Regions from separate parts of the Pseudoalteromonas sp. Scap06 genome, predicted to be linked through region 2. Evidence: riboswitches for the same ligand, from Rfam matches in the RefSeq annotation. Region 2 holds a riboswitch; the other holds the start of a gene.
What was found. A riboswitch is a leader RNA that binds a small molecule or an ion and turns the genes downstream of it on or off. The one in region 2 is predicted to bind cobalamin.
Positions count from the first base shown of each region.

Region 1: linked by a shared signal. The riboswitch ahead of FLM47_RS04020 (TonB-dependent receptor domain-containing protein) and the one ahead of FLM47_RS12775 (ABC transporter ATP-binding protein) in region 2 are both predicted to bind cobalamin.

Region 1 covers NZ_CP041330.1:875,558-882,099, forward strand. Annotated here, with positions in the region: gene FLM47_RS04005 (ketopantoate reductase family protein) at 1-21, opposite strand, end outside; gene FLM47_RS04010 (VanZ family protein) at 14-364, opposite strand; gene FLM47_RS04015 (YajQ family cyclic di-GMP-binding protein) at 516-998, shown strand; cobalamin riboswitch at 1,285-1,450, shown strand; gene FLM47_RS04020 (TonB-dependent receptor domain-containing protein) at 1,487-3,313, shown strand; gene msrA (peptide-methionine (S)-S-oxide reductase MsrA) at 3,370-3,906, opposite strand; gene FLM47_RS04030 (efflux RND transporter permease subunit) at 3,981-6,542, opposite strand, start outside.
Region 2 covers NZ_CP041330.1:2,747,880-2,754,421, reverse strand. Annotated here, with positions in the region: gene FLM47_RS12790 (DUF413 domain-containing protein) at 20-394, opposite strand; gene FLM47_RS12785 (LysR family transcriptional regulator) at 484-1,353, shown strand; gene FLM47_RS12780 (porin) at 1,517-2,446, shown strand; cobalamin riboswitch at 2,504-2,634, shown strand; gene FLM47_RS12775 (ABC transporter ATP-binding protein) at 2,708-3,520, shown strand; gene FLM47_RS12770 (iron ABC transporter permease) at 3,522-4,532, shown strand; gene FLM47_RS12765 (cobyric acid synthase) at 4,532-6,013, shown strand; gene cobO (cob(I)yrinic acid a,c-diamide adenosyltransferase) at 6,006-6,542, shown strand, end outside.

The sequences.
Region 1 (6,542 bases), 1.5 Mb from region 2:
AACAACAAGTATGTTAGCCATAACGCTTCTTTTTACGTAGTGTTAATAGGGCTTTAGCTAAAAAGTAGCTCGCCGCACCAATAAAGTCGGCAACAAAATCGGCCAGTGATGCTTGTCTGTAAGGAAGGCTATCTTGCATAATTTCTATTGCGGCACCATAGCCGGCTAACAGCAATATTTGTGCATATAACGGCAGTTTAAAGGCTTTATCCATTATAATGGCAAGTAAAAAGAAAATACCAAAATGCGCCACTTTATCTACATGCGGAAATAAGTTTGCAGCCCCTTTTACCTCTTTAGCAAATAAGAAGGTAAATGCGACAATACTAATTAAAAAAATAGCTTGGTAAACACGCCTCGTCACAAAAAATCCTAAAATCGTATAAAAAAGAAGCCTCAGTATATCAAACTAAATTAGTATCGCACCTGAACAAGATGCAGAAAAATGTAAAGATTTATCATTTTAACGTTATAATTGCCGCATAAAATTAAGATTAGCTAGTTAGGAGAACATCATGCCTTCATTTGATATTGTATCTGAAGTAGAAATGAACGAAGCACAAAACGCGGTTGATAACGCCAATCGTGAATTAGAAACACGATTTGATTTTAGAGGGGTCGATGCCTCAATTGAATTAAACGATAAAACAATTAAATTAAAAGCTGAAGCAGATGCTCAGGTTATGCAGTTGTTTGATATTTTAGCTGGGAAAGTTTCTAAGCGTGGAATGGACGTTGCGAGCTTAGAACTTCAAGAGATTTCTCGCGCAGGCAAAAATGTTTTTCGTAACGTTGCACTAAAGCAGGGTATCGAAAAAGATATGGCTAAAAAAGTAGTAAAAGCCATTAAAGATTCTAAAGTAAAAGTGCAAGCGGCTATTCAAGGCGAAGAAGTACGCGTAACGGGTAAAAAGCGTGATGACTTACAAGCTGCTATGCAAGTTGTACGCACTGCCGATTTAGGTCAGCCATTTCAGTTTAAAAACTTCCGCGATTAATTTATTGTTTCGAGCTAGGCACTATAGGCGCTTAGTTCAAAGCAACATGTATTTAGCCAAACACGCTATATTGTTTGGCTTTTTTATTTTTGAATCTATGATCTGTCTCTTATACACATCTGACGCCCCGAGCCCTGAGCCCCGAGCCCGAGCCCCGAGCCCGAGCCCCGAGCCCCGAGAGCCCCGAGCCCCGAACCCCGAACCCCAAAAATCAAATTGTAGATGTTTAGACGTCCGTTGACATTTTTAAGTAAACAGATAACAATAGCAGCCTATTTTCAAGGTGCTTGCTAAACACTTCAAAGGTGTGATTTTTTTAGTAGGATAATCGGGAAGTTGGTGCGTTTTCATTGATGAAGTCAATCCCAACACTGCCCCCGCAACGGTAAAGTTATGCTGTATTTTATTATGGTAACTGAGTCCGGAGACCGGCCTTGATGTAATCTTACTTACTAACATCTTTGCGGTGGGCAGAGATAGGGAACATCATGATAAATAAAACTGCATTGGGTGTGGCTATTTCGGCTGCGCTGTCTTTTTCTGCATCTGCAGAACAAACCATTGAAAGAATAACCGTTACTGCAAATAAATTTGAACAATCAATCAATAATGTACTTGCCAGTGTTAATGTTATTGAACGCATAGATATTGAGCAAGGTAATTACCGAGATTTACCCACACTTCTAAGTACTCAGGTAGGCTTTCAAATAAACTCAAATGGCGGCTTTGGTCAAAACGCTGGTGTGTCCTTGCGTGGTACAGGCTCTGGTGATACGTTAATTTTGATTGATGGTGTTCGTACCGGTTCTGCAACGCTTGGCCAAAAAGCATTGAGTAACGTGCCTTTAAATAGTATTGAACGCATTGAAATAATTAAAGGGTCACGTGCCGCTGTCTATGGCTCTGATGCACTTGCTGGTGTTATTAACATTATTACGCGTGAGTCAGATAACCTTTCTGTTAGTGCAACATTTGGTTCAGACGCTTACCAAGATTATCAAATGGCAGGCTCTGTAAAGTCAAGCGATATGAGGAGTGCATTTAATGCAGGTTTTGAAAAAACAGATGGTTTTGATGTATTGCAAGGTGTAGCGCCAGATGAAGATGGTTATGAGAACAAAAACCTCGGTTTTAAAGTAAATTATAATGATGCACAGTACGGTGATTTTAAGTTATTAGGTCAATACAGCGAAGGCTTTGCTGATTACGATAGTCGCTTTAGTCCTGCCGATAGCACGATTGAACGCAATGACTTTGAAAATTATCAATTGTCTGCTGGTTGGAATAAAAACTATAAAAATCAGTCTCACGGTGTTGATATTGCACTTGTAACTGATGACTCAGATAACACTTATGTTAATTTTTCCACTGGTCTGCCAGTCACAAGTACGTTTATAACTCAGCGTACTCAAATTGATTACAATGGCCAATATCGTTTAGATGATACTTTAAATATTAGTGGCGGTATTAACTGGTATAAAGACGATGTGTCGCGCAGCTCTCAAGTATTTATTGAAGATAGTCGTGACGTGCTTGCAGTATTTGTAGGTGCCTATTACGGTACAGATAAGGTGCTTGCTAATCTAACTGTTCGCCAAGATGATGATGAACAGTTTGGTGATGAAACAACGTATACCGCGGCAGCGGGATATCATTTATCGAGTAATGCAACATTCCGTTTAAGCCAGAGCACAGGGTTTAAAGCGCCTACCTTTAACGATTTATATTACCCTGATTTTGGTAACCCTAATTTACAACCAGAAAAGTCCGTTAACCGTGAGCTTGGCTTAAATGTAGACTTTGATATTGCGCAAGTTGATGTCGCTATTTTTAGAAACGACATTGAGGATAAAATTGATTATGATGCAAACTTTGCATTAGCTAATATTGACGAGGCTCGCTTTGAAGGGGTTGAATTTAGTCTTTCTCAGCAGGTTTTTGGTTTTGATAGTCACCTTAATTTTGCATATTTAAGTGCGCAGAACAAAGAAACAGGCGCAGAGTTGCGTAATGTTGCTAAGCGTACATTTAATTGGGAGCTTAAAAAACAGTTTGGTAACTTTGATGCGCGTATCGATATGCAGTATCGCAGCGATCGTCAAGGTGCACAAACCCACTTAGGCTCTTACACACTATGGAATTTAGCGGGTAATTATCAAGTTAATCAAAATATTGAAGTATCGCTTCGCGTAGAAAACCTGTTCGATAAACAGTACAACGCCGTTGATTCACATCTAAGTTCTACAACAGCTCAAGCGTATTACTATAATACACCAGAACGTCGCTTGTTTGCTGGTATAAGCTATGAGTTTTAATTACTGAATTAGCACATATAATAAATGCCCGAATTTAAATCGGGCTTTTTAATGTGTTATTCCGTTAAAAACTCGCTAAATTCGGTTTCAAACTTGTGCAATTTAGGTGCAATTAAAATACTACAGTAGCCTTGTTCTGGGTTTTCATTGTAGTAGTCTTGGTGAAAACTTTCAGCAGGGTAAAAAGTGGTTGCTGGGCTTACCTCGGTTACTATAGGTTCGCTAACATGAGTTTGCAGCTCTGCAATAACGGCCTGTGTTTGCAATTGTTGTTGCTGATCATGGTAATACACAACGCTGCGGTATTGAGTACCTATATCGTTACCTTGGCGATTTAACTGGGTGGCATCATGCAAGGTAAAAAACATTGCGAGTAAGGTTTCAAAGCTTATCACACTAGAATCAAATTCAACCTTAATCACTTCTGCATGCCCGCTATTGCCTGTGCAAATAGCTTTGTAGGTTGGGTTATCAGTGTGCCCGCCCGTGTAACCAGAACAAACACTGAGTACACCTTTAACACGCCTAAATGCCGCATCAATACACCAAAAACAGCCGCCGCCGAGTGTTGCTACCTGTGTGGTCGAACTCATAAGTACTTCCTCAATTATATGGTTATATGCACCAAAATAGCGCCGTAACAGCTAATTACGACGCTCAGAGTGACTTAGATCTCTTTAAGTGGTTTTTCAGCTGCTTGTTTATCTAGCTTTTGCTGTAAAAACTCTGGTGATTGTGTATTTCGCGCTAGTGCGTAATAGGCAGCTGGCACCACAAACAGAGTCAGTATGGTGGCAACCGTTACGCCGGTAAATACCACTACACCAATTACCATTCTACTTTCCGAGCCAGGCCCTGAGGCGAGTACCAAAGGTACCGCGCTCATAACTGTGGTTAGGGAGGTCATTATAATAGGACGTAAACGCTGGGTAGCGGCTTGTAAAATAGCTTCACTAAATTCCAACCCTTTATCACGTAACTGATTGGTAAATTCAACAATCAGAATACCGTTTTTAGCGCTTAACCCGATGAGCATCACAATACCAATTTGGCTGTATATATTAAGTGTTAAGCCCATACTCCATAGGCCAAACATAGCACCCATTAGCCCAAGTGGAACGGTGAGCATAATAACAAGCGGATGCATAAAGCTTTCAAACTGAGCAGCGAGCACTAAAAAGGTCACGGTCAATGCCAGCACAAACACGTAGGTCATAGCTGAGGCACCTTCATAAAACAATTGTGACTCACCTTTGTAATCAATGGCGCCATCAATGTCATTTTCTTCTGCGGCAACATTGTTTAAAAAGTTTAGTGCTTGTTCTAGCGTATAGCCATCAGCTAAGTTGGCACTTAGAGTAATTGCACGCATACGGTTATAGCGATTTAAACGCGAGGCGGTGGCTTCTTCTTTCAAGCTTATAAGGCTGTCGAGTGGCACCAATTCATTGCTGCGAGATTTAAGGTAAATATTTGAAATATCAGTAGGGTTTGCAAAGTCTTCTTTAGTTCCCTTTAAAATTACATCGTACTCTTCACCGCGGTCAATAAAAGTGGTTACACGGCGTTGGCCAAGCATGGTTTCAAGTGTACGTCCCACATCTGAGACTGATACGCCTAAATCAGCGGCTTTATTTTTATCAATACTGACTAAAAATTGTGGGAAGGTTTCTTTATAATCATGATCAATGCGCACTAACCCAGGGTTTTTCTCTGCACGTTTAATAATTCTATCGCGCCAATCAGCTAGCTGAGCATAATCATTACCTTGTAAAACAAACTCTATCGGTCGCGATGAACCACCACCGCCAATACCACGGCGCATAATTGCAAAAGCACGTACATCGGTGACTTCTTGCATTTTACCGCTTATTTCATCCATGACTTCCCAGGTTGAGCGTTTGCGTTTATCCCAATCCGCCATACCAACAATGGCTACACCACCACTGCCACCCCAACCTGGAACTCGCACTAAAACTCGGCTTAGTTCGCCAGATTCAGAGTAAGGCATTAAGCGTTCTTCTATCTTTGCCATATTAGCGGCATTATTCTCATAGCTAGCCCCTTCAGGGCCATTCATAAGTACAAAAAAGGTACCACGGTCTTCTTTAGGGGTAAGTTCAGACGGTATTTGTAAAAATAATGAATAACTAACAAACCCAGCTAAAACTAAGCTCAGCATTAAGCCCCATTTGCGGGTCATGTTTGACGCTAAAGCGTTACGGTATCCATTTTCTAATTTAGTAAAAAAGCGATCCATTGCTTGGCTAAATTTACTTTCTTTTTCAGAGGCCTTTAAAACCTTTGAACACAATGCCGGAGAGAGTGTTAATGCAGTAATACTGGAGAAGAACACGGCTGCACTCACCGCCATTGCAAATTCTGTAAATAGTGCGCCTATTCGTCCTTCCATAAACACCAATGGTACAAACACAGAGATCAGTACTAGGGTGGTGGCTATAATTGCAAAGCCTACCTCACGGGCGCCGCGATAAGCTGCCAATAAAGGCGGCTCACCAAGTTCTATGCGGCGGTGAATATTCTCTAGCATTACAATGGCATCATCTACCACTAAGCCTATTGCTAATACTAGTGCCAGTAGAGTTAATAAGTTAATTGAATAACCCATTGCTAATAAAAACATAAAACTACCGACTAAGGCGACCGGTACGGTGACCGCAGGAATAAGTGTGGCGCGAATATTACCTAAAAATATAAAGATAATAAGCACTACTAAGCCCATAGAAATTGCTAAAGTTTTATAAACCTCATTAATTGATTCTTTGATAAATACTGAAGAGTCGTAACTGTCTTCGATAGTGGTGCCTTCTGGTAGGTTACGCTTAATCTTTTCCAGTTCACTGCGGGCATTATCAACTACTGTAAGAGTATTTGCTTTGGCTTGTTTAACAATACCCATACCAATCATATTACGGCCATTTCCGCGAAATAAGCTTTCATCATCGGCGGCTTCTAATTTTACGTCAGCCACTTCGCCTAGACGTACTAAATAACCATCTTCGCCTCGCTTAATGACAAGGTTTTGAAAATCACGTTGGTTTTTATAGCTGCGTGCAGTGCGCACAGTAAAATCACGGTCTACCGATTCAATTTCACCCGCCGGAAGCTCTACATTTTCACTGCGTAGTGTTTGCTCTATATCACTAGAGGTAATGCCACGAGCTGCCATCGCTTGGCGGTTAAGCCATACTTTCATGGCATACTTTCG
Region 2 (6,542 bases):
AAGCAACTATTGTAATGACTTATAGATTGTCAGCCTCAGAATAATAATCTTGGCTGATTGGTGTTGGCCCTGAAATTTTTGAGCGACCAAATAATGTATGAAATTTTGTTTTGCAGGTTGTTAGCTTTAAGTATTTAACCCATGCTCGCTCAATGGGGTTACTTGGCTCTATGATGCCACTTATTGCATTTACAAATTGTTGTTGATATTCGTTTTGCGGCTCAACTGTTTTGTTATACAAACTTTTTAAAACAACACCGTGCTGTTCTAAAATACTTGCCTCTAACAAGGTAAAGTGTCCGCTGCGGCTAAATCCGCGTGGAAAGTTTTGATCATCATAAAACTGACGTTGACTAACAAATGCTTGACGAAGTAGTGAAATATCATTGCTCATAGCTGTACCCTCATACCAATTATTAGCTGGAGTATGGGTCATAATCGCTATTTTTTTAAACAAAAAATTTTTATCGTGAGGATAAAAAATTGGACATAGATTTATTAAAAACATTTGTTGAAGTGGTGCGTACTCGCCATTTTGGTAAAGCGGCAGAAAACCTATACATAACGCAGTCTGCAGTGAGTTTTCGAATTCGTCAATTAGAGCAGGGCTTAGGCGTAAATTTATTTATTCGCCAGCGCAATAATATTCAACTAACGGCTCCGGGTGAGCGCTTGTTGCCGCATGCACAAATGATTATTACTGGAATGCAAAGGGCCAAAGTGGATGTTGCACTTGCAGATAATATGCATAAGCAAATCAGCTTGGCTGGGACTCCTAATATTTGGGATGCGTTTTTACAGTTTGGTATTACAAATATAGTATCGGCTATGCCCGGTGTATCTTTGGTGGCAGAGGTAAAAGCACAACAAGAGAGTACTCGATTACTATTAGAGCGCACCCTTGATCTAGCCATTTTATTTGATCCACCAAAAGTAGACGAACTCGTTGTTGAACGAATTTGTGAACTACCTATTATTCCGGTTAGTGGCTACGATACCGCAACAGGCGATAACTTTTTTGATAATCAATATGTTTATGTTGATTGGGGAACTACGTTTTCTCTTTGGCACGCCCGTCAGTTTACCGGTAAAACGCCGCCTTATTTTAGAACCAGTACCGGACGTATAGCCCTTGATTTAATACTGCAATGTGGCGGCAGTGCGTTTATTCCACAGGTATTAGTTAAAGACCATTTAGAAAAAGGCGAACTTTTTCATGTAAAAGGGGTAGAAAATACGTCAAGAGATGTATTTGTTGCCTATCATAGAGATAACGAACAGAAAGAGTTAATAGAAACTCTGGTTAATTTGCTGTCGCAAATGACACCGAGTTTACTGAAACAAAGTAAGTAGTCGTTAGACGGTATATTTTAGATGTTATTTTGATTTCAGATTTAATGCAGTTTTATTAACTTAAAAAGACAAAAATATGTCCTTTGTAATATTTTTGTCATTTAGCGGTGACACACTGCTGCTGTTTTAAAAATTAGTCTATTGTGTTTATCGAGGAAATAACATGAAATTTGCAAAATCGAGCCTATGCCTAGCCTTACTTAGTGGTTTATCTTTTAATGCGCTTGCAGAAGTAGACATTTACGGTAAAGCGAATGTAACCGTTCAATCATCTGATGATGGAGAAGGGTCGTTTACTGAAATTAAAAGTAATGCATCTCGTTTCGGACTTAAGGGGTCTGAAAAAATTTCAGACGGTTTAGAAGCTGTTTATAAGTTTGAGTTTCAGGTTGATGTGTCGGACGCTGACTCAAAAGGCGATAAAGATAATATTTCAGCGCGTAATCAATATGTAGGTTTTAAAGGTTCATTTGGTCAGGTAGTAATAGGCCGTAACGATACCGCGCTAAAGCAGGCGCAAGGTAAACTTGATTTATTTAATGACCTTGAAGGTGATATTAAAAACACGTTTAAAGGTGAAAACCGCTTAGGTAACTCAGTATCTTACGCTTCAAACTCATATGAAGGCTTTAAAGTATTAGCTTCATTTATTGCAGAAGATGATAAAGATGCCAAAAATGGTTACTCAGTGGCGTTAACTTATGGTGATGCTGGCCTTAAAAAGAGCGCTGTATACGCTGCTGTTGCTGCTGATAGTGAAGTAAATGGTTACGACGTAGTACGTGCAACAGTTCAAGGTAAAATTGAAGACTTTAGACTTGGTGCAATGTACCAAACACAAGAAAAAGTAGACGGTAGCGCTGAAGCTGACGGTTACTTAGTGAATGCAGCTTACCTAATGGGTAGCAACACTTTTAAAGTGCAATATCAAACAATGGATTTTGATGACAGCGATGATAAAAGTGCAGTATCGGTAGGTGTTGATCACAAGCTAAACAAAAATCTTAAGGTGTTTGGCTTTTACTCAAGTTTTGATATGGACAACAACGTTGACCAAGATTACCTAGGTTTAGGTATGGAATATAAGTTTTAACTAAACCTTAGTTAAAACACTCCCTTTTAACCGCACTCAGCTGAGTGCGGTTTTTTTTGCTTTAAATTATTTACTTATCTGCGCATAATAGCCAAGCATTTGGAATGAGGTGAAACTCCTCAACTATACCCGTAACTGTAATCAGTTTTACTGTAAGTCAGATACAAGTGCCTTAAAACTTCATATAACGAGCGGGTTAACTCATTTTCTTTTTGGTACTTGTGGTACTGAGTGTGGGTTTTCCCTGCCTAGGATAATTTTTTGCACACTCAAACCGCTAAAAAAACTGCACTTCTAACCGTTAATAATGTCTCTTGGCGAGTGGGTAACACCTTAATCCTTGAGCATATTAATTTGAGTATTGAGCGTGGCAAGTTTGTTGGCTTAATTGGTCCTAATGGTGCGGGAAAATCGAGTTTACTGCGTTGCTTGTATCGATTTAATCAGCCGTCAGCGGGAGAGGTTAAATTTAATAACACCGATATTTGGCAACTAAAAAGCGAAGACTACGCCAAGCAAGTTGCCGTTGTGCTACAAGAAACACCGTCGCAATTTAACCTCTCGTTATTCGATGTTGTGGCTCTAGGGCTTACGCCACATAAAACGCTATTCAGTTCGACCACCCAAGCAGATAAACAAAAAATAGCTCAGGCTATTAGCCATGTGGGGCTTGAATCTCATAGTACTCAATTATTTGATTCGCTATCTGGCGGTGAAAAGCAACGAGCCTTTATTGCCCGCGCTATTGTGCAGCAACCGCAACTTCTTATTATGGATGAACCAACTAGTCACCTTGATGTGAAATATCAAATTCAACTGATGGAGCTGGCTAAATCTCTAGGGATCACGGTATTTGCGTCATTTCATGACTTAAATTTAGCTGCTGCTATGTGTGATGAGTTAGTGGTTATTAAAAATGGAAAAGTTGTTGATGCAGGTAAGCCAAATAAAGTGGTCACTGAGCAGATACTGGATGAGGTGTTTGGCGTTTGTGCACAAGTGAGCACTCACCCTCAATCAGCAGCTTCGGGTGAGGCTATTCCTCATATTACTTATTATTATGGATACCAATAATATGACGGTTTTTTCTAACCATACCGTTGCATTAATCGCTGCGCTACTATGCGCACTATTAAGTTTATTTATTGCACTGAGTTTTGGTGCGGCACCCACGTCGCTCGCAGATGTATATCAAAGCTTAACCTTTTCAAACGAGGCTTTATTCACCAGCCGTATTATTATTGAATTAAGAATGCCACGTACTTTACTGGCTTTTTTAGCTGGGAGTGGCTTAGCGATTGCAGGTTTAATACTACAAACAGTCACCCGTAACCCCTTAGCAGATCCTTACTTATTTGGTATTTCGTCCGGCGCTTCATTAGGTGTGGTTATACTAATGTCTTTTGTGGGAGCAGGGGCGGGTATTGCGCTATCTGGGGCGGCATTAACCGGTAGTTTAGTGGCGATGGGATTATTAATTTTAATTGCTGGCAGCCAGCGTAATGCCCAAGTTGAATCGATGTTATTGGCGGGGGTAGCCTTATCATTTTTATTTAGTGCTTTTACTAGTTTGTTACTTTATTGGAGCGATCCACAAGCAGTCGCGGCTATTTTATTTTGGACTTTAGGTAGTTTTGCTAAAGCACAGTGGCAGTCGCTGCTATTACCTGTCTTAGTCATTATAGTCTGTACAATAATCATGTTGGGTTTTAGGCGTCAGCTTAATGCCATGTTGTTAGGCGATGAAAGTGCGACAACGCTTGGCGTAAGAGTACATCGTTTTAGAATTTTAATGCTTATTTTAAGCTCGTTGATCACGGCCGTGTTAGTTGCCAACTGTGGTGGTATTGGTTTTGTTGGCTTGATGGTGCCACACATAGTGCGCTTTTTTATCTCTCAAGGTAGCCGCGTTGGATTATTAATGACTGGATTAGTCGGGGGAATATTTATGGTGTGGGTCGATGTGCTCGCTCGCTCACTATTAAGTAATCAAGAGTTGCCAATCGGAGTGATCACGGCGGCTATCGGCAGTCTATTCTTTTTAAGTATATTGTATTTTCGTAAGCGTCAGCTGGTGGTTCAATAATGAAAACACTAATGGTACAAGGCACTACCTCAGATGCGGGTAAAAGTACCCTGGTTGCAGCACTTTGCAGAGTGTTTGCTAATCAAGGTGTTAATGTTGCGCCGTTTAAACCGCAAAATATGGCGCTTAATAGTGCCGTAACTCATGATGGCGGTGAAATTGGTAGAGCACAAGCATTACAAGCCGTTGCGGCAAAAGTAGCACCTGAAATAGACTTCAACCCGATATTACTCAAACCCAATAGTGATACCGGCGCGCAAGTTATTATTCATGGTAGGGCTATTAGCAATATGGAAGCCGACTCTTACCATGACTATAAAAAAGTGGCTATGGAAGCGGTATTAACCTCGCATAATCGTTTAGCTAAACGCTTTGACTTATTGTTGGTTGAAGGGGCTGGTAGCCCAGCTGAAATTAACTTACGCGCAAACGATATCGCCAATATGGGCTACGCCGAAAAGGTTGATTGCCCGGTTATTATTATTGCTGATATTGATAAAGGGGGTGTGTTTGCTCACCTAGTAGGGACTTTGGCGCTATTAAGCGAATCAGAGCAAGCACGGGTAAAAGGCTTTGTGATTAACCGTTTTCGTGGTGACATTAGCCTATTACAAGGCGGGTTAGATTGGCTTGAAGAGTATACAGGTAAACCTGTGTTAGGGGTGTTACCCTACCTACACGATTTAGCACTTGATGCCGAAGATGCCGTTGCCATAGATAATAATGTGACCGAAGCCAGCATTAATATTGCGGTGCTGCTAGTGCCTCATATTAGTAACCATACCGATTTTGATGCACTGCGATTACACCCAAATATAAATATAACCTATGTGCGCCATACTCAAACAATTCCTGATGTTGATTTAATTATTGTGCCTGGCAGTAAAAATGTACTCAGCGATTTGGTATTTTTAAAAAATGAAGGCTGGGATAAGCAAATTAAACGCCATTTACGCTATGGTGGCAAAGTATTGGGTATTTGCGGCGGTATGCAAATGCTAGGTAATACGATTTGTGACCCTAATGCGGTGGAATCATCATTAGGGCAAATAGCTGGGTTAGCGCTTAGTGATTTTGATACCACATTAGGTGAACAAAAAGTGCTAAGCCAAGTAAACGCCACTATTAGTTTAAACCAGCAGCAGGTTGCTTGTCAGGGTTACGAAATACATGCTGGGATCAGTAAAGGTCAAGCGCTCAATAAACCACTTATTCACTTTAATAAACACCCCAATGGCTTTACTACGGATGGTTTTATTAGTGACGATAATGCCATTGCTGGTACTTATTTACATGGCTTATTTGACAACGCAGCCGCTACAGAGCTGCTATTAAAGTGGCTAAAACCAGACAGTGAAATTAGTGGTATCAGCATCAATGAGCATCGCGAGCGCCAGCTAGAACGCCTCGCTGAAATGTGCCAAACACATTTAAACATTGAACAAATTATTAAAATTTACCAAGGACATAACAATGACTGAATCAACAAACGACAAGCACCAACAGCGCCAGCAAAAAGTAAAAGAACAAGTTGATGCTCGAGTAGCAGCGGCACAGCAAGAAAAAGGCATTTTTCAGGTTATTACTGGTAATGGCAAAGGTAAATCAACCTCTGGTTTTGGTGTGGTTGCACGCTGTGTTGGCCATGGTAAAAAGGCCGCGGTATGTCAGTTCATTAAAGGTACATGGGAATGTGGTGAGCGTAATTTACTACAAGGTGCTGGAGTTGAATTTGCTGTTATGAACACAGGTTTTACTTGGGATACGCAAAATAAAGAGGCCGATACTGCGGCAGCACAAGCAACATGGCAAGAGTCAAAGCGGATGCTAAGCGACAGCAGTATCGATGTGGTATTACTCGATGAGCTCACCTATATGGTGACCTATGGCTATATCGACCTTGAGGAAGTGGTTGCTGCAATTAACAACCGACCTGCAATGCAATCGGTAATTATTACTGGCCGTGCTGCGCACCGTACCTTAATTGAGCTGGCCGATACCGTAAGTGAA